3 regions of the Dickeya parazeae Ech586 genome follow, and region 3 is predicted to be linked to each of the others. Evidence: predicted binding sites of a transcription regulator. Region 3 holds the regulator's gene; each other region holds the start of a gene.

Region 1 (5,022 bases), 830 kb from region 3:
ACGATGTCCGTTTTACATTGACATCCGGCAAAACACTGGGGCTTTGTGGGCCAACGGGTTCTGGCAAGAGTACGTTGCTGGCACTGCTATTGCGCTATTTCGATGTCGGGCAGGGGCAGATTACTTACCATGGGCAGGCATTGCATCGCCTCCAGTTGGACGCGTTGCGAGCGCGTTTTGCGGTGGTTGGGCAGACGCCTTTCCTGTTTTCGGATTCTGTCGCCAGTAACATCGCGTTGGGGCGTCCTGAGGCATCCCAACAACAAATAGAAGAGGCAGCGCGACTGGCAAATGTTCATGACGACATTCTTCGCCTGCCACAGGGTTACCAGACTGAGGTGGGCGAGCGGGGCGTGATGCTGTCTGGCGGTCAAAAACAGCGTATCGCTATTGCCCGTGCCTTGTTGCTGGAAGCCGAAGTACTGGTGTTGGATGATGCGTTATCGGCGGTAGACGGACGTACAGAACATCAGATTTTAAGTAACTTGCGCCAGTGGGGACAGAAGCGAACCCTGATTATCAGTGCACATCGCTTGTCGGCGCTGGTCGATGCCGATGAGATTCTGGTGTTGCAGCAAGGGCATGTGGCGCAGCGTGGTGATCACGCACATCTATCACAGCAGACGGGATGGTATCGCGATATGTACCGTTATCAGCAACTGGAAGCCGCATTGGATGATTCCCCCCGTGAGGAGCAATCAAGTGAATAATCCTCGTGCATTATGGCCAACGTTAAAACGGTTGCTGTCTTACGGATTACCGTGGAAGAAAACGGTAGGAACCGGCGTGTTGTTATTATGGATTGCGGCGGGGGCTGAGGTAGCCGGGCCGGTTTTGGTCAGTTACTTCATCGATCACCTGGTCAGCAAAGGCGAGTTCCCGCTGGTGATAGCGGCTGGCCTGGCGGTGGGATATGTGTTGCTGCAAGGGATGGCTGCTTTTTTGCATTACGTTCAGGCGCTGATGTTCAATCGGGTAGCTGTCGGCGTCGTGCAGCAGTTGCGCACGGATGTCATGGACGCAGCCCTGCGTCAACCGTTGGCGGTGTTCGATACCCAGCCGGTAGGGCAACTCATCTCTCGGGTGACCAACGATACCGAAGTTGTGCGTGATCTGTATGTCATGGTCGTGGGCAGCGTGTTGCGTAGCGCCGCATTGATTGGGGCGATGCTGATTGCCATGTTTAGCCTGGACTGGCGTATGGCGCTGATAGCCACTGCTATCTTTCCAGCGGTTGCGATGGTGATGGTGATTTACCAGCGTTACAGCACACCGATTGTTCGCCGGATGCGTAGCTATCTGGCGGATATTAATGACGGCTTTAACGAGTCGATTAGCGGCATGAACGTCATTCAACAGTTTCGCCAACAGATGAGATTCGGCAAAAAACTGAGTGACGCAAGCTGGGCGCATTATAACACCCGGATGCAGACGCTGAGGCTGGATGGGTTTCTGTTACGCCCGCTATTAAGCCTGTTTTCGGCATTGGTGATGTGTGGCTTGTTGCTGCAATTCGGATTCAGCGCGGTCGGTTCTATTGGCGTCGGGGTGTTGTATGCGTTCATCAATTATCTGGGGCGATTGAATGAACCTCTGATCGAACTCACCACCCAGCAATCGATGCTGCAACAGGCTGTTGTTGCCGGGGAGCGCATTTTTGAACTGATGGATGGTGCCCGACAGCAGTACGGTGACGATACTCGCGCACTGGAAAGCGGCCGTATCGATATTGAGCAGGTGACGTTTTCTTACCATAAAGATAAACCGGTATTGCACCACATTGAGTTGCATGTGCCGGATCGGGGATTTGTCGCGTTGGTTGGGCATACCGGTAGTGGTAAGAGTACGCTGGCAAGTCTGCTGATGGGGTATTACGTTCCAGATAGTGGTGAAATCCGTCTGGATGGTCGTCCATTGTCGGGGTTATCGCATCAGGTGCTGCGTCAACATGTGGCGATGGTACAACAGGACCCCGTTGTGTTGGCTGACTCCATGTTCGCTAATGTCACGCTGGGGCGAGATATCAGTGAGGAAAAGGTCTGGCAGGCGCTGGAGGCGGTGCAACTGGCCCTGCTGGTGCGAGACATGCCAGAAGGCATTCATAGTCGCATTGGCGAGCAGGGCAATAACTTGTCCGTGGGGCAAAAACAGTTGCTGGCGCTGGCCAGGGTACTGGTAGCGGCCCCCCGGATCCTGATTCTGGATGAAGCGACCGCCAATATTGACTCCGGTACGGAACAGGCTATCCAGCGAGCGCTGCGGCTGGTGCGCTCCCACACCACCTTGGTGGTGATAGCACATCGCCTGTCAACCATCGTTGAGGCTGATAACATTTTGGTACTGCACCACGGTAAAACGGTGGAGCAGGGAACGCATGAACAGTTGTTGGCGAAAAACGGTCGCTACTACCAAATGTATCAATTGCAGCAGGCGAGCAGAGAACTGATCCTTTCACAGCCACATGATTCTGCGGAACTGATCTCCCAGGCACCATGACTGCCAGTATCGGGCAGCGTTTCGCACCATAATTTGGCAGAGCTTTCCTTACTGTGCAGTGCCGTGCACTGAAATTAAGCGTGATGCACTATTTTTGTGCGTTGCGCGCTCCTGTTTTTCCCGTTCATTGTCCATACTTTATTCACTCCTCTTCTTTTCTGTCTTTAAAGCGTCGCGTTTCGTCACTTTTATGCGGGTGCTGTCGTTATGGCACACGATTTGCTTTAAGTGATACGTGGACATATTGAGAGTGACGGGCACAAGCCTGAACTTACACAGTTAGGGGGATGAGGATGAAACTGGTTACTGTAGTCATTAAACCGTTCAAGCTGGAAGACGTTCGTGAAGCACTGTCTTCTGTAGGCATCCAGGGGCTCACCGTCACTGAGGTGAAAGGGTTTGGGCGTCAGAAAGGGCATGCCGAGTTATATCGCGGCGCAGAATACAGCGTGAACTTTTTACCAAAAGTGAAGATCGACATCGCGATTGCTGACGACCAACTGGATGAAGTTATTGATGTCATCAGCAAAGCTGCTTACACCGGTAAGATCGGCGACGGCAAAATCTTTGTTGCAGAACTGCAACGCGTCATCCGTATCCGTACCGGCGAAACTGACGAAGCCGCATTATAACAATTACCTGATTTAGCCTTATTAAATAGGGATGAATGAAAAAATGAAGAAACTTTCCTTGTCGTTAGGTTTAGGTGCGGCAGCCATGCTTCCGACATGGGTTATGGCGGATACGCCAGCACCTGTAGTAGACAAAGCGGACAATGCGTTCATGATGATTTGTACCGCGTTGGTACTGTTCATGACCATTCCTGGTTTGGCGCTGTTCTACGGTGGTTTAATTCGTAGCAAAAACGTACTGTCCATGCTGACCCAGATAACAGTGGCTTTTGCCCTGGTGTGCATCCTGTGGGTGATTTATGGTTACAGCGTGGCATTTAGCACGGGTAGCCCGTTTTTCGGCGGCCTGACTAACTTCATGCTCAACGGCATTGATATCAACTCAATCAGCGGTACATTTTACCAGTTCATCCATGTGGCTTATCAGGCGTCTTTTGCCTGTATTACTGTGGGTCTGGTGCTTGGCGCGCTGGGTGAACGTATTCGTTTCTCAGCGGTACTTATCTTCTCTACACTGTGGTTCACCTTGTCTTATCTGCCGATGACCCACATGGTCTGGGGCGGCGGCTATCTGGCGGCCGATGGTGCACTGGACTTCGCTGGCGGTACGGTGGTGCATATTAATGCGGCGGTTGCGGGTCTGGTTGGTGCATTGCTGTTGGGCAAACGCGTTGGTTTCGGTAAAGAGGCGTTCAAACCACACAATCTGCCGATGGTTTTCCTGGGTACTGCGATTCTGTATATCGGCTGGTTCGGCTTTAACGCCGGTTCTGCCGCTGCCGCTAACAATATTGCTGGCCTGGCGTTCCTGACTACGGTGGTGGCGACCGCCGCAGCGATTCTGGCCTGGGTTGTAGGCGAATGGATTACTCGTGGTAAACCATCGCTGTTGGGTGCTTGCTCTGGTTGTATCGCCGGTCTGGTTGCCATTACGCCCGCTGCTGGTACGGTAGGTGTCGGTGGTTCCATGGTGATTGGTTTTGCCGGTGGCTTTGCTGGCCTGTGGGGCGTGACCGTGCTGAAAAAATGGCTGCGTGTTGACGACCCTTGTGATGTGTTCGGTGTGCATGGCGTTTGCGGTATCGTTGGGTGCTTGCTGACGGGTGTGTTTACAGCGTCATCACTGGGTGGTGTCGGTTATGCGCAGGGCGTGACAATGGCGCATCAGGTATGGGTTCAGCTGTTTAGCGTGATTGTTGCCATCGTATGGTCTGGCGTTGCAGCGTTCATTTCCTTCAAGATTGCGGATATTGCTGTTGGTCTGCGTGTACCGGAAGAACAAGAGCGCGAAGGTTTGGACGTCAACAGCCACGGCGAAAACGCGTACAACCAGTAATCTTTCGTGTTCAGTATCGGTAACGGATAAATACCGGCTACCGTTATGAGGCAAACAAAAAACCACCTTGAAAAAGGTGGTTTTTTTATCGCTCAACATTTTTATCTTTCAATATCGCGGGGATTACTGTCCATGCCGACGGATGACGCCTTCCTGCACACTGGAGGCGACCAGCACGCCTTCGCGGGTGTAGAACTGGCCGCGTACAAATCCGCGAGCACCGGAGGCTGAAGGGCTTTCGACAGTGTAAAGCAGCCAGTCATCAAGCCGGAACGGCCGATGGAACCACATCGCGTGGTCAATCGTCGCGACTTGCATACCCCGTTCCAGGAACCCGACACCATGTGGCTGTAGTGCCGTGAGCAGGAAGTGGCAGTCAGAGGTATAACCGAGCAGATACTGGTGAGTCCGCTCGTCATCCGGCATGGTGCCGTTGGCTCGACACCACACTTGCCTGACCGGGGGCGCGGCCTCGCCTTTCAATGGATTGTGGAATTTTACCGGACGAATTTCGATAGGCCGGTCGTTAGTAAACACCTGCCGCATAGCAGGAGGAAT
Region 2 (5,022 bases), 430 kb from region 3:
CACGTTCAAGCACCCAACGGATCGAGCTATCGTCATCGACAATCCAGACTATCCCTCGTTGCATCGTGAACCTCACTGGCGAATGGGCAGATACACCGAGAATTCGGTATGACCTGGCCAACTGTTAAATTCAATTTTTCCGGAATGTTGATCGATAAGGTTACGGGCAATCGACAACCCCAGCCCGGTACCGCCTTCACGACCACTCACCATGGGATAGAATAGCGTGTCTTGCAGATGGGCTGGCACACCGGGGCCGTCATCTTCGATGTCGATACGGGCCACCAGACGGTAGCGCACGCCATGTAGCGTCAACTGAAACGCGGTACGGGTACGTATGGTAATGGTGCCGCCTTCCTCTCCCAGCGCCTGCATGGCATTGCGAGTAATGTTCAGCAATACCTGTTCAATCTGATCCGGGTCGTGCATCAATTCCGGCAGGCTGGGGTCGTAGTCGCGCACCAGCGTCACGTTGTCGGCTTTTTCCATCGAGACTAACTGGAATACCCGTTCAGCCACCTGATGAATGCTTTGCGTAACATGCAACCCAGGCTGTTGCGGGCCGAGTAAGCGGTCTACCAGATTACGCAGGCGGTCGGCCTGTTCGATAATGACTTTGGTGTATTCCATCAGCGCCGGGTCCGGCAGGGCTTTGGACAGCAACTGTGCCGCGCCACGCAGGCCGCCAAGTGGGTTCTTGATTTCATGCGCCAGACCGCGCACCAGATCGCGTGCCGCCTGTTGCTGGGCATGTTGTAGCTGTTCCTGACTGAGGCGGCGTTGGTTATCCATCGGCGCCATTTCCAACAGGATAAAATCGTGCTGAATGCGCTGAGCCGTCAGCGACATGATATGTGCCCGACCATCTACCACGATGGTGACTTCGTTATCGGTAAAACCTTGTCCAGAGTCGAGGCTTTCCCGCATCAGGTCGAGATTTAACGAAAAGTAACCGAGCAGATCCGGCAGGGGCGTTCCAGACAGTTTACGTGAACTTTGAGCCAGAAGTTGTTGCGCCGCTGGGTTTGAGTAGTGAATAGCCAGATCTTTATCCAGCAACAAGATGCTGTTTATTAAAGAATTAAGGATCTGCCCAGCATCGGGCAGCGTGCCTGTTGCCATAACGCAGACTCCCGCACTATTTTAGTGCACACTATTCTCGATTGTAGGTTAAGTCGCAACGGTCATATGTCTTGTGGAGAAAAAAGCCCATCCGAAGATGGGCTGAAAAGTTTCCACGGCAACAAAAATAAACATAAATAAAAAACAGCTATCAGACGGCAGTATGAACATCATTTTCTTCGTCCTGCCGTCAAGAGCGTGGGATGTTACACGCTGTAGTACAGTTCGAACTCAACCGGGTGCGGCGTCATGCGAACGCGGTCGTTTTCAGCAATACGCAGTTCGATGTAAGCATCGATAGCGTCGTCAGTGAATACGCCGCCACGGGTCAGGAACTCGCGGTCTGCGTTCAGGGCGTTCAACGCTTCTTCCAGAGAGCCTGCTACGGTTGGGATCTCTTTCGCTTCTTCCGGCGGCAGATCGTACAGGTTCTTGTCCATGGCATCGCCCGGGTGGATCTTGTTGATGATGCCGTCCAGACCAGCCATCAGCAGTGCAGCGAAGCACAGGTACGGGTTAGCAGCCGGGTCCGGGAAGCGTACTTCGATACGACGTGCTTTCGGGCTCGATACCACCGGAATACGGATGGAGGCAGAACGGTTACGGGCAGAGTAAGCCAGCATAACCGGCGCTTCGTAACCCGGGACCAGACGCTTGTAGGAGTTGGTGGTCGGGTTGGACAGCGCGTTGATGGCTTTAGCGTGTTTGATTACACCGCCGATGTAGTACAGCGCGGTTTCAGACAGGCCGCCGTATTTGTCGCCGGAGAACAGGTTAGTACCGTCTTTAGCCAGAGACATGTGGCAGTGCATACCGGAACCGTTATCGCCGAACATCGGTTTCGGCATGAAGGTTGCGGTTTTGCCGAAGGCGTGTGCCACGTTGTGTACAACGTATTTGTAGATCTGGATTTCGTCGGCTTTCTTGGTCATGGTGTTGAAGCGGGTAGCCACTTCGTTCTGACCAGCGGTCGCTACTTCGTGGTGATGCGCTTCAACTACCAGGCCCATCTGCTCCATGGTCAGACACATGGCAGAACGCAAGTCCTGCGCAGAGTCTACCGGCGGAACCGGGAAGTAACCGCCTTTCACTGCCGGACGGTGGCCTTTGTTGCCTTCTTCGTATTTGGTGCTGGAGTTCCAGGCACCTTCGATGTCGTCGATAGCAACGTGGGAACCGGAGATGCTGCTGCCGAAACGTACGTCGTCAAACAGGAAGAATTCCGGCTCTGGCCCGAACAGTACGGTATCAGCGATACCGGAAGAGCGCAGGAAGTCTTCAGCACGTTTAGCGATGGAGCGAGGGTCACGGTCATAACCCTGCATGGTGCCCGGTTCCAGAATGTCACAACGGATGATCAGAGTCGGTTCTTCGAAGAACGGATCCATAACCGCAGTAGTCGCGTCCGGCATTAACACCATGTCGGATTCGTTGATGCCTTTCCAGCCGCCAATCGAGGAACCATCAAACATTTTACCGTCTTCGAAGAAGTCAGCATTAACCTGGTGGGCCGGAATAGTGACGTGCTGCTCTTTGCCTTTGGTATCCGTGAAGCGAAGGTCAACAAACTTCACCTCATGCTCATTCAGCATCGTCAAAACGTGTTCTACTGACATACTTGGTTCTCCCGATTGTGTCATTTATCGTCGTGGAACGAATATCGTTGTGGAATGATGTTGTTACCGTACAAAACATATAGCGAAAACTGTGCCAACTTTAAAGAATAGTTCTAACCAGCATTCCTGCTGGTTTTTTGTCTCCTCCTGAACTGCACCAAGATAGTTAACTGCACCAAAAGTGTGCACCATTTTGGTGTTATTGCACTTAATTAGTGCTCTGAGTTTGTGGGGTGCTGCTTTATTGCACCGTGAAAGGGATCACAGACCCGTAATTCGCAGGTTGTTTGTGGAAGATGATTGTGATCTTGTTCAGTCGCTCGATTAATACGTGTACAATAGCGCGCTATTTCTAAAATGCCTGAGGCAAAGCTGTGATCGAAAATTTGCGTAACATCGCTATTATTGCGCACGTTGACCATGGAAAAACAACCCTGGTTGATAAGTTGCTGCAACAGTCCGGTACGTTGGGTGAGCGTAATGACGCCACTGAACGTGTTATGGACTCCAATGATTTGGAAAAAGAGCGCGGAATTACCATCCTCGCTAAAAATACCGCCATCAACTGGAATGACTACCGCATCAATATCGTGGATACCCCAGGGCACGCCGACTTCGGCGGCGAGGTAGAACGCGTGATGTCCATGGTGGACTCTGTACTGCTGCTGGTAGACGCGATGGACGGCCCGATGCCGCAGACGCGTTTCGTGACCCAGAAAGCTTTTGCCTATGGCCTGAAGCCGATTGTTGTCATTAATAAGGTTGACCGTCCTGGCGCTCGTCCTGACTGGGTGGTTGATCAGGTGTTCGACCTGTTTGTTAATCTGGGTGCCACCGACGAGCAGTTGGACTTCCCGATTGTTTATGCGTCCGCGCTGAACGGCATCGCCGGTCTGGACCATAACGATATGGCCGAAGACATGACCCCGCTGTTTGAAGCCATCGTGAAACACGTTGAAGCGCCGAATGTCGACCTCGACGGTCCGTTCCAGATGCAGATCTCCCAGCTGGACTACAACAACTATGTTGGCGTTATCGGTATCGGCCGTATTAAACGCGGCGTGGTGAAACCGAACCAGCAGGTCAGCATCATCGACAGCGCAGGCAAAGTACGCAACGGTAAAGTGAGCCAGGTGCTGGGCCACCTGGGTTTGCAGCGTATTGAAAGTTCACTGGCAGAAGCGGGCGATATCATTGCTATCACCGGTCTGGGCGAACTGAACATTTCCGACACTATCTGCGATACGTCCTGCGTGGAAGCGCTGCCGGCGCTGTCGGTAGACGAACCGACCGTGACCATGTATTTCTGCGTTAACACCTCGCCGTTCTGCGGCAAGGAAGGCAAATACGTCACGTCACGTCAGATTCTGGATCGTCTGCGTAAAGAGCTGGTGCACAACGTGGCGCTGCGTGTGGAAGAAACCGAAGATCCGGATGCGTTCCGTGTATCTGGCCGTGGTGAACTGCACCTGTCCGTGTTGATCGAAAACATGCGTCGTGAAGGTTTCGAACTGGCGGTATCCCGCCCGAAAGTTATCTTCCGTACCATCGATGGCCGCCGTCAGGAGCCGTTCGAGCAGGTGACCGTGGATATCGAAGAGCAGCATCAGGGTTCAGTAATGGAAGCGCTGGGTCTGCGTAAAGGCGAAATGCGTGACATGATCCCCGATGGTAAAGGTCGCGTACGTCTGGATTACGTGATCCCAAGCCGTGGCCTGATTGGCTTCCGTACCGAGTTCATGACTATGACCTCTGGTACCGGTCTGCTGTATTCCACCTTCAGCCACTATGATGACATCCGTCCGGGTGAAATCGGCCAGCGTCAAAACGGTGTGCTGATCTCCAACGGCCAGGGTAAAGCGGTTGCTTATGCGCTGTTTAGCTTGCAGGAGCGCGGTAAGCTGTTCCTGGGTCACGGCGCTGAAGTGTACGAAGGCCAGATCATCGGTATTCATACACGTTCTAACGACCTGACCGTTAACTGTCTGACCGGTAAGAAGCTGACCAACATGCGTGCTTCTGGTACTGACGAAGCTACCGTACTGGTACCGCCGGTAAAAATGTCACTGGAGCAGGCGCTGGAGTTCATTGATGACGATGAACTGGTTGAAGTAACGCCGACCTCGATTCGTCTGCGTAAGCGTCACCTGACGGAAAACGATCGCCGCCGTGCGAACCGTTCTACCAAGGAAGAATAATTCACTATTTTTAGTGATACCTAAGGCGGACGACGGGATTTGACGGCGCTGCCTTACGATAAGGCCCCTTTATGGGGCCTTTGTTT
Region 3 (5,022 bases):
TGGCAGGAAACGTACGTCAAACACGTAGTCGGCATCAATCGGGATGCCATGTTTGTAGCCGAATGACTCGAAGACCATCGTCAGTTCACGCTCGCGCTTGCCGAGCAGACGGGTGCGCAACATTTCCGCCAGTTCGTGTACCGACATTTCCGACGTATCGATGATAAGGTCGGCACGGGAACGCAGCGGCTCCAGCAGATCATTTTCTTCGTCGATGGCGCTTTCCAACGACAGATTTTTGCTGGAGAGAGGATGCAGACGGCGGGTGTCGCTGTAACGCCGAATCAGCGTGTTGCGATCGGCATCCAGAAACAGCAATTGAGGCGAAAAGCTCTGAGGCAGACGTGTCAGGGCATGCTCCAGTACTTCCGGCGTTTCCGGCAGGTTACGCACGTCAATGCTGACCGCGGCGGAAATGTTCCGTTCCGCCAATGTCTGCGCCAGCTCGGGCAACAACACCACCGGCAGGTTATCTACGCAATAGAAACCCATGTCTTCCAGCGCGCGCAAGGCTACGGATTTTCCCGAGCCTGAACGACCACTGACAATCATCAGCACCATCTGACGACTCCCCCCTGGCAGCGGGATGGTGAATGTCCACCGCCACAGTTAGCTAACTTCGTTTTCCCGGCCAGGCCGGTATCTGTCAGGCTTACACCTGCTGTCATTCATGATTGGATAACGTCCGAAGCCTGCCGTCAGGGCTGGTCGGGCAGATCATCCGCTTCGGTCATGATCTGATAGAGCTCTTCATCGCTTTGGGCAGCGCGCAGGCGCTTACACACGATTTTATCCGCCAGTCGTTTGGCGACAAGCGATAGCGTATGCAAATGGGTTTTACATTGTTCAGTGGGAACCAGCAAGGCAAAAAGCAGATCGACCGGCTGGTTATCGATGGCATCAAAGGCTATCGGTTGTTCCAACTGGATAAAGACGCCGACTGCACCGAGCGTATTGTCGTCTTCCAGCTTGCCGTGCGGAATGGCGATACCATTGCCGATTCCGGTACTGCCCATGCGCTCGCGGGTCAGAATGGCTTCAAACACCATCTGTGGCGGCAAATTGAGCTGTCTGGCGGCCAGTTCACTGATAATTTCCAGTGCGCGCTTTTTGCTCTGACAGTGGACGGCGCTACGCGTGCACTCCTTACGGAGGACGGTGCTAAGTTGCATAACGGGCTCGTTGTTCATGATGCGTTCACTTAACGACACGGTTGCCTTCGGTTACCAGCCTGCCATAAAGCAAGCAGGCTGGTTGCTGTCCCTGCACCTGAAACGGCAACATCAGTGCTGTTTCAGTTTATCCTTATGTTTGTTTAACTGTCTCGCCAGCTTGTCGATCAGTAGATCGATGGCGGCATACATATCATCCGCTTCCGATGTGGCATGCAGCTCACCTCCGTTGACGTGGATCGTGGCATCTGCAATGTGCAGGATCTTCTCCACTTTCAGTACCACGTACACCTGATTGATACGATCAAAGTATTGCTCAAGTTTGGCGAATTTTGAGGTCACGAATTCGCGCATAGCATCCGTGATTTCGACGTGGTGTCCGGTAATGTTAAGCTGCATATCGTCTTCCTTCTCATGTAGGGGTCAAACCAGCTGTTTGCGTTGGTTTGACGGCGGGATAGATAAAGACTCTCGATACTTGGCGACAGTACGGCGGGCCACAATGATTCCCTGTTCGGAAAGCAGGGTGGTCAGCTTGCTGTCGCTCAGCGGTTTAGCGGGATTTTCCGCTGCAATGAGTTTTTTCACCAGCGCACGGATAGCGGTGGACGATGCCTCGCCGCCGCTGTCTGTATTGACGTGGCTGGAAAAGAAATACTTCAGCTCAAAAATACCACGCGGACTGTGCAAAAATTTCTGGGTCGTCACGCGGGAAATGGTGGACTCATGCATATCCACGGCCTGAGCGATATCCGCCAGCACCATGGGTTTCATAAATTCTTCACCGTGTTCGAAGAACGCCTGTTGTTGTTCCACAATGCAACGGGTGACTTTCAACAGGGTATCGTTACGGCTTTCCAGACTCTTGATGAGCCAGCGCGCTTCCTGCAAATGACTGCGAATGAACTGCCCGTCGCTGTCGTTACGCGCACTGTTGCCAAGAGCGGCATACTGTTGGTTGATTTGCAGCCGTGGCACGCTGTCGGTGTTGAGTTCTACCATCCAGTGGCCTTGTACCTTGCGAACCAGGACGTCTGGAATGACATACTCGGATTCGCCTGTATTGATAGACTGCCCAGGGCGCGGATCCAGTGACTGAATCAGCGCCAACGCTTCTTTCAATACGTCTTCTTTGAGGCGGCTGGTACGGATCAGGGTGCGGAAATCATGGTTGGCGAGCAAATCGAGATAGTCGCTGACAATCAACCTGGCTTCGCTCAGACGGGGAACGTCGCTGTTGAACTGCGATAGCTGTACCAGCAGACATTCGCGTAAATCGCGGGCTGCCACGCCGACAGGGTCAAAACGTTGCACGCGTTTGAGCACCGCCTCCACTTCTTCCAGCGTGACCTCTTCATTGCCGATGCTTTCACGGATGTCATCCAGCGATACCGTCAGGTAACCGGTGTTGTCCACCGCATCGACGATGGACGTGGCAATCGCGGCATCGGTATCGGAAAACGGCGTCAACTCCACCTGCCACATCAGGTAATCCTGCAGTGTCTGCGTGGTTTCACCCTGATAGACCGGTAATTCCTCATCACGGTAGTCGGTGCTGGTACCGGAGGGCGTACCGGCGGTGTAGATTTCATCCCAGGCGGCGTCGAGCGGTAACTCGTCGGGCATCTCTTTTTGCTCCAGCGCCTCGCGGGTGTCCAACGCTTCGCTGTCGCTGATTTCCTGGGTTTCTATTTCGTCATGAATATCGGCCTGCTCCAGCAACGGGTTGCTTTCCAGCGCCTGTTGGATTTCCTGCTGGAGTTCAAGCGTGGACAACTGCAGCAGGCGGATGGCCTGCTGTAACTGCGGTGTCATAGCCAGTTGCTGGCTGAGCCTGAGTTGCAAACCTTGCTTCATAACGCGCGTTAACTTCCTTTTGAATTATCAACCTAAAACATGACGTGGTTAGAGTCGGAAGCCTTCGCCCAGATAGACTCGTTTTACCTGCTCATTCGCCAGTATATCCATCGGGGAGCCGTGGGCAATAAGCTGACCCTGACTCACGATATAGGCACGTTCACAGACATCGAGCGTTTCACGCACATTATGGTCGGTAATCAGTACGCCTAACCCACTATCGCGCAAATGCTCAATGATTTTCTTGATGTCGAGAACCGAAATCGGATCTACCCCGGCAAAGGGTTCGTCCAGCAGGATGAATTTGGGGTTGGCAGCCAGCGCCCGGGCGATTTCCACCCGACGGCGTTCACCACCGGACAACGATTGTCCCAGACTATCGCGCAGGTGAACAATATGAAACTCTTCCATCAGTTCGTTGGCGCGATCCTGCTGTTGCTCGCGGGTCAGATCTTTTCTGATCTCCAGTACCGCCATCAGGTTGTCGTAGACGCTCAGTCGCCGGAAAATCGAGGCCTCTTGCGGCAGGTAACCAATACCGCGACGGGCGCGATCGTGCAACGGCAGCAGGCTGATGTCCTCATCGTCTATCACGATACGACCTTCGTCACGTGGGACGATACCGACAACCATATAGAAGGTGGTCGTCTTGCCGGCCCCGTTAGGGCCGAGCAGCCCAACGATTTCGCCGGAATTGACATTCAGGCTGACGTTTTCCACCACTTTGCGGCCTTTATACGCCTTGGCCAGATTTTCGGCGATTAGTGTTGCCATGGGTTAGCGCGTTACTCACTGTTGTTTGGTGGGCTTGCCGGTGTTGCTGCCGGGCTTGGCGCCATTTTGCGCGCCTTTATCCTGCAATTGTGTCGGGACCAGCACGGTAGTGACTCGTTTGCCTTTGTCGCTGAACGCTTCCATCTGCTGTTGCTGTACCAGATAGGTGATGCGGTCGCCCTTGACGTTGCTGTCCAGCTGTTCCAGATAAGCATTGCCGGTTAATGTGACCAGTTGCTTGTCCATTTCATAGCGTATTTTCTGAGCATGGCCTTTGACGGGCTTACCGTTGTCCTGCATTTGGTAGAAGGTCGCCGGATTGCCGTAGCCTTCGATGATTTCATGGCCTTGCTGGCCGTTAGGACGGGTTACGACGACTTTGTCGGCCTGTGCTTTTATCGACCCCTGCGTGACGATAACGTTGCCGGTAAACGTCACCACATTGCCTTGCATGTCCAGTGCCTGCTGGTCGGAGGTAATGTGGATCGGTTGCTCGGTATCTCCGGTCAGTGCCAGTGCCGGAATACTGACGGCAAAAAGCGAGCTGGCGATCAGGATGCTGTGTAACACATTAATTTTTTGGTTGGATTTCATAATAGGATTTTACCTTATCGATCAACTCAGCGGTTTTGCTGCGCAGGTTTCCGCGCATTTTCAGTCCGTTAGAGGTAAAGCTGGCACCGTACAGGGTGACCTCATCATCTGACGTCACGTCCTGCGTAACCAGATTAATCTGCGCATTGTCCGTTTTAATCCGCTTTAACTGCGAATCGTCGGTCAGGCTGGTGACCTCGACATGACCGTACAGATACAACATGCGATCTTTTGTCAGCTTGGCGCGATCTGCGCGCACCGACCAGGTCGCGATAGCTTGTTCATTGAACATGGTCGCTACCGGTTGAGTAAACCAGCTGACTTGTTCGGTGTTGTAGTGCTCGGCTTTTTCGGCTACCAGCCTGTAACTCAGTTTCCCGGTCGGGTCATACACCATCGTCGTGTTTTGCTGCATGGTGTAGGCCGGGTCATTATTTTGTACTTCAGTCGGCCCGCTTCCTTCCCGTCGGGTCGTCAAATTTAACCCGATAAGCACCAGCGCAATCAATGCCAGCAACAACGTCAGCCAGCGTTTCGTTTTACTCATATCGACAGCCCTTTGGCAAAGTCCAGTTTACCCTGTGCCAGCAGAATAAGATCGCAAATCTCTCGTACTGCGCCACGG

Evidence for each region. The regulator sigma-54, encoded in region 3, starts transcription at its own class of promoters, with help from an activator protein. The targets are predictions, from matches to a motif close to GTTGGCACANNTTTCGCTNT.
Region 1: a site for sigma-54 is predicted at 2,703-2,722, ahead of glnK (P-II family nitrogen regulator). Genes of this name have one in related genera too.
Region 2: a site for sigma-54 is predicted at 2,818-2,837, ahead of glnA (glutamate--ammonia ligase). Genes of this name have one in related genera too.

The regions. Positions count from the first base shown of each region.
Region 1 is NC_013592.1:1,155,591-1,160,612, forward strand. Features, by position in the region: gene DD586_RS05205 (SmdA family multidrug ABC transporter permease/ATP-binding protein) at 1-710, shown strand, start outside; gene DD586_RS05210 (SmdB family multidrug efflux ABC transporter permease/ATP-binding protein) at 703-2,496, shown strand; gene glnK (P-II family nitrogen regulator) at 2,790-3,128, shown strand; gene amtB (ammonium transporter AmtB) at 3,172-4,464, shown strand; gene tesB (acyl-CoA thioesterase II) at 4,588-5,022, opposite strand, start outside.
Region 2 is NC_013592.1:4,712,647-4,717,668, reverse strand. Features, by position in the region: gene glnG (nitrogen regulation protein NR(I)) at 1-64, opposite strand, end outside; gene glnL (nitrogen regulation protein NR(II)) at 73-1,122, opposite strand; gene glnA (glutamate--ammonia ligase) at 1,329-2,738, opposite strand; gene typA (ribosome-dependent GTPase TypA) at 3,113-4,936, shown strand.
Region 3 is NC_013592.1:327,172-332,193, forward strand. Features, by position in the region: gene rapZ (RNase adapter RapZ) at 1-561, opposite strand, end outside; gene ptsN (PTS IIA-like nitrogen regulatory protein PtsN) at 699-1,190, opposite strand; gene hpf (ribosome hibernation promoting factor) at 1,284-1,571, opposite strand; gene rpoN (RNA polymerase factor sigma-54) at 1,596-3,029, opposite strand; gene lptB (LPS export ABC transporter ATP-binding protein) at 3,078-3,803, opposite strand; gene lptA (lipopolysaccharide ABC transporter substrate-binding protein LptA) at 3,819-4,397, opposite strand; gene lptC (LPS export ABC transporter periplasmic protein LptC) at 4,375-4,944, opposite strand; gene kdsC (3-deoxy-manno-octulosonate-8-phosphatase KdsC) at 4,941-5,022, opposite strand, start outside.